One region of the Lysinibacillus sp. G4S2 genome, then DNA from elsewhere that is predicted to be linked to it. Evidence: riboswitches for the same ligand, from Rfam matches in the RefSeq annotation. Region 1 holds a riboswitch; the other holds the start of a gene.
What was found. A riboswitch is a leader RNA that binds a small molecule or an ion and turns the genes downstream of it on or off. The one in region 1 is predicted to bind cyclic di-GMP.
Positions count from the first base shown of each region.

Region 2: it holds a riboswitch for cyclic di-GMP, as region 1 does, so the genes downstream of both, QUF91_RS17050 (amidase) here and QUF91_RS24620 (hypothetical protein) in region 1, are expected to answer to the same signal.

Region 1 covers NZ_JAUCFJ010000002.1:4,807,227-4,809,696, forward strand. Annotated here, with positions in the region: gene QUF91_RS24615 (hypothetical protein) at 1-631, opposite strand, end outside; gene QUF91_RS24620 (hypothetical protein) at 674-1,048, opposite strand; cyclic di-GMP riboswitch class I at 1,182-1,268, opposite strand; gene QUF91_RS24625 (hypothetical protein) at 1,602-1,775, opposite strand; gene rlmD (23S rRNA (uracil(1939)-C(5))-methyltransferase RlmD) at 1,910-2,470, opposite strand, start outside.
Region 2 covers NZ_JAUCFJ010000002.1:3,310,102-3,312,571, reverse strand. Annotated here, with positions in the region: gene QUF91_RS17060 (M20/M25/M40 family metallo-hydrolase) at 1-156, shown strand, start outside; gene QUF91_RS17055 (chemotaxis protein CheW) at 182-670, shown strand; cyclic di-GMP riboswitch class I at 807-899, shown strand; gene QUF91_RS17050 (amidase) at 943-1,830, shown strand; gene QUF91_RS17045 (hypothetical protein) at 1,939-2,241, opposite strand.

The DNA.
Region 1 (2,470 bases):
GAACAATAAAGTCCCCTTCTACGGTTACATATTTTGTAAGACCTTGATACTTCTCCAGCAAACGCATTGACTTTGGATTTGTCGCTTCAGCTAATACTAATCTTAAGCCTTCTTCTGTTGCTTTTTTTATTAATAGATCGCCTAAACTTTGTACAATATCATGACGATTATGCTCAGCAATTACACCTAATAAAAATAAATGTAATATTTCCCCATCTTCCATATCTTTTCCAAAACGTTTTTTATAATCTTCTAGGAAACGTTCATCAATATCCTCTAATACACGCATAACAATATTCATATCGGCAAACGTGCCTTCAAAAATATCCCCTTCGATAATTTCAAGGACATTCGTATCTCCAACTAGTGCGCCTACAACATTTTGCTCTTTATCTAGTGCAACAGCACAGTAACCTTGATGAACATTTGCTTCAATATATTCCTTCGTAAATTGATAGAAATCTTCGTAAGGTAGTTTTAAGGCGTGCCCAATAATCGGTTCTTGCACCCATTTGCCAGCAACCTCTACCCCAGTAAATGTTTTTGCTAAACATTCTGCTGTCATTTTAATTAAATCCGGTTGGTCCTTTGTAAGTATTTCATAAGTATATAATTCTTGAATTGTTTGCATCGTAAATTCCTCTTTCAAAATGTGATTATAGTTAATTAAAGACTAACGCATTGGTAATTGTGAAACATTGTCGACTACGGTTCCTGGGAAATTAACTCCCTCTAAAGCATTTCGCACTTGCACATATGCAATTTTAGAGGTTGGATTAACAATAAATATATCTTTAAAGCCTAGTGATGCATAAAACATTAATGTTTGTCCTAGATCTGTCGAAATCTTTGAAGGAAGGGGTGATTGCTGTGTTGCATCAACAACAAATGTATATGCATTTTTTTGCACTTTTGCCCCCGTCTCTTGCAAATCTTTCAAATAATCCTCTACAAGAGCTGGTTTAATAAACCCTATTATTTGGACGTGTACTTCTTTTTTTGCTTCATAAATCGCCATTTTATATTTCTCTTTATCTACGACTATCATCTCAAATCTCCTTTTTATAATTTTCATATATTGCACATCTGTCGCTACGATTGATTGGAATCAGTCCTTGATTTTTTCCACAAAAAAAACTATCCCTACACATAATTAGGATAGCCAAAAAATCACTTATCATCTTGGCAACCCGACTATCATTATCCAAGAGGATTTTAGACTCGTAGCTTTGCGTCCTTACCTTTCGATAAGTTTGCCTTTTTCAATTTTATTAACATAACGCTGACATATTACGTTTAGATTATAAATGTTTTGTCATTTTTTGTCGATAGTAGGCATTTTTCTCTAAAGAATATCGGTTGAATTAGAGAATTTTTCCGTATATTTAAAGGAATTGACAAAAAAATACTGTTGGGTAATTTTACAAAGAGGGAATCTCTAATCCTGCCCAGATTGTAGGAAAAGCAAATGGCTACATATTCTTTTACATTCATCTAATAGGAAGAAACATTATTAAATCAACTTCCATTTTTATAATTCTTTTTTCATAAATGCGTTATTTCACCGAAATGTAATGATAAAAAAAGAGTGGCATTTTAGGCTAAATCCTAAAAAACCACTCTTTTTTATAATTCTGCGTAAGCAATTTTAAACTTTTTTTAAAACTTAATGGCTTATCACCATAACGTGTGGTTGATTTCCGTTCCGACTGAGCGCTTTCCAGGGGGCGTCCAGCCTCCACTCCAATCAACCTATATGGCATACGTTTTAACAAATGTCACCCACAACTTTTAGTGATGAGTCAACTTAATTCCAATATTTCTAATTACTTGTACTCACTATGGTAGTATTCATTACTGAATCCGCTACAAGTAGTATAAAAAACGGATCGAAAGGCAACTGCAAATATTAGATACCTTCTTTTAAAATGAGTTGCGAGACACACTCTACATGCGTTGAATGCGGGAACATATCCACAGGCTGAATCTCCTGAGTTTGATAGCCTCCATCCTCCAAAATACGGAGATCACGCGCTAGTGTAGCTGGGTTACAGGACACATAAACAACACGCTTAGGACGTTGCTCTAAAATTGTCTGAAGAAGAGCCTCGTCGCAGCCTTTGCGTGGTGGATCCACTACTAGGACATCCGCTTCCTTGCCTTCCTTATACCAGCGTGGAATGACTTCTTCTGCTGGTCCGGCCTCGAAGTACGTGTTCGTAAATCCATTTAGTGCTGCGTTGCGTTTTGCATCTTCAATAGCTTGTGGGACAATTTCAACACCCATAACAGCCTTTGCTTTTTGTGCAAGGAATAATGAAATTGTGCCGATACCACAGTAAGCATCAATTACTCGTTCATCACCCTGTAAGTCAGCGTAGTCTAGTGCTTGTTTGTAAAGGACTTCTGTTTGCTCAGGGTTTACTTGATAAAATGAACGAGCTGAAATTTCAAAGCGAACATCACCAAT
Region 2 (2,470 bases), 1.5 Mb from region 1:
GATGCGAATGTTATTGCTGGCTTTGGCATTCCTACAGTTAATCTTTCTGTTGGGTATGAGGATATTCATACAACAAATGAAAAAATTCCTGTAGAAGAATTGGAAAAATTAGCAGATTTACTTGTCGAAATCGTCAAAGAGTCTGCAAAAAAATAATAACAGAATCGGAGGATGTGATCGCATGGAAAGTGTGAAGGCAGTAGTTTTTGCTTGTGGTACAGAGGAATATGCAGTGCCTGTTGAACAAGCGATTTCGATTGAAAAGTTAGAGCACGTAACACCGATTCCTCATTTACCTAATTATCTTATGGGCTTCACAAGAATTCGTGGCGAGCTTATACCTGTACTTGATTTTGAGCGTATTCTTTATAATCGTTCTTCAAATGCTGCAACAGCAAGGATTATTGTATTGAATACGGATGTTGTGAATTACGGATTACTTGTCACCGAAGCTCGTGAAATTCTTGATTTTGATGAGTCCGTATTAAAGCAGATGGGGCTTGTCAATTATTCAAAAACACGCTACTTTACAGCTGTGGCAAATCTTGAAAATCGTATGATCACATATGTAGATCCGAAAATACTTGTGAATTCATTAGAGGGTATTCGTGAAATTATTAATTATTTGCACAAAATGCTTGAAAATGAAAAAGAAAACGTAGAGGCTTGAGTACTCTACGTTTTTTGCTGCTATAGTAAAAATAACCTGTGTTGTTATTGTTTTTTTTCGATAATTGTCTAGAGAATTATGCATTTTACCTACAGACATATTCGTTTTAACGTCATACTATGTAAAGTAAGAAAACTACTGTAAAAGGCAAACTTCACCGAAAGGGAAGGACGCAAAGCCATGAGTCTAAACACTATATTTTATAGTGCATGATTGTCAGGTTGCCAGGTTCTGTTCTATGAGCCTCGGCACATAGAATGGAGATGTAATATATGGTAAGTCGTTCACTATCAAAAGCAATCATTGCTTTTATAGTAACAATTGTAAGTACGCTCGGATTAACAGCAGGAAAGGTAGAGGCAATGGCCATGCAAGATAAGGCTACTTGGTTATGGGATACGATAAAAATTGTTGAAGATGAATCAGGCGTACTCTCATTTTTAGAAAGCAAAGATGTAAATAAAGTATATTTGCAGATTAATACTGATATAGCAATTGACTATTATAAAAGCTTTATTGAAAAAGCAACAGCACAAGGTATTAAAGTATATGCGTTAGATGGTGCTGCAAGCTGGGTTTCAGAGGATGGCTATAAAATGCAGGATCAAATGTTTGATTGGTTATATACATATAATGGGAATGTAGGGGCAACAGAACAATTTTCTGGAGTCCATCTTGATGTAGAGCCCTACTTAAATAGTGGTTGGAGCTTGAATCAAGAAAATACAATTGAGTCCTATCAAACGCTTCTTACTAAAGCGAAAGAGGGGACTGAGCAATTACAAATACCTTTGGAAGTCGATATGCCATTTTGGTTTGATGAGATTGCCTATAGCAACCAGTATGGCAATGGTATTTTAGCTGAATGGGTTATCGATCAAGTTGATAGTGTCTCGATTATGGCCTATCGAGATACAGCTAAAGACATTATCAAAATAGTGGAAAATGAAATAGAGTATGCACAAAAAGTAAACAAATCAGTTGTTATTGGCGTAGAAACAGGTGCCTCTGATGAAGGGAAAAATATTACCTTTTATGATAATGGAGAAGCCTATATGAATAAACAACTAGCACGTGTTCATCAGCATTATGCCAATAAAACAAGCTATAGTGGTTTGGCTATTCACCATGTTGATAGTTGGATGAATATGCAGCGGTAAAAAATCCTCTCTCTACTCTGTATAATTAAAGACGAGTGAATGTATTATAAATCAGTAATATTATTAGGTTATCTTTAATGTCATACATTATATTAAATAATAGGTACATCACTTATATAGTGGTGTGCTTTTTTGTTTATTAGACTTTTTAATGATACTATCGACCACCTCAATAATCATTATAATGAAATGAAAATATTTGTAGCTTTTAAAAAAAAATGACTCATCACCATAACGTGTGGTTGATTTCCGTTCCAAACTGGGCGCTTTTGTCGCTGCCGCTTCGCTTTCGCACAGATAAAACATTTGTCGCTGCCGCTTCGCTTTCGCGCAGAGCAAAGCTTTCTGGGGGTGTCCGATGAACCGCTTCACTCGCGTTGCTTGCTCCAGGGTCTCATCTGTGATCCCCAAGGAGTCGCCAGCCGGAACGAAGATCAACAATATACAGGGCATATATTTAAAAAATGTCTTCCACAACTTTTGTTGATGATCAAAAAATGGATCGTTTATAATCAAGATTGATAATTTGCAATAAAGTTTGATAAAAATCACCTCTAGAGTTGTTTTCTAAGAAGTGATTTTTTATTGGATATTTATGTTAAAATGAAGAAATGTACTTAAACAAACGGTGTAGGTTACT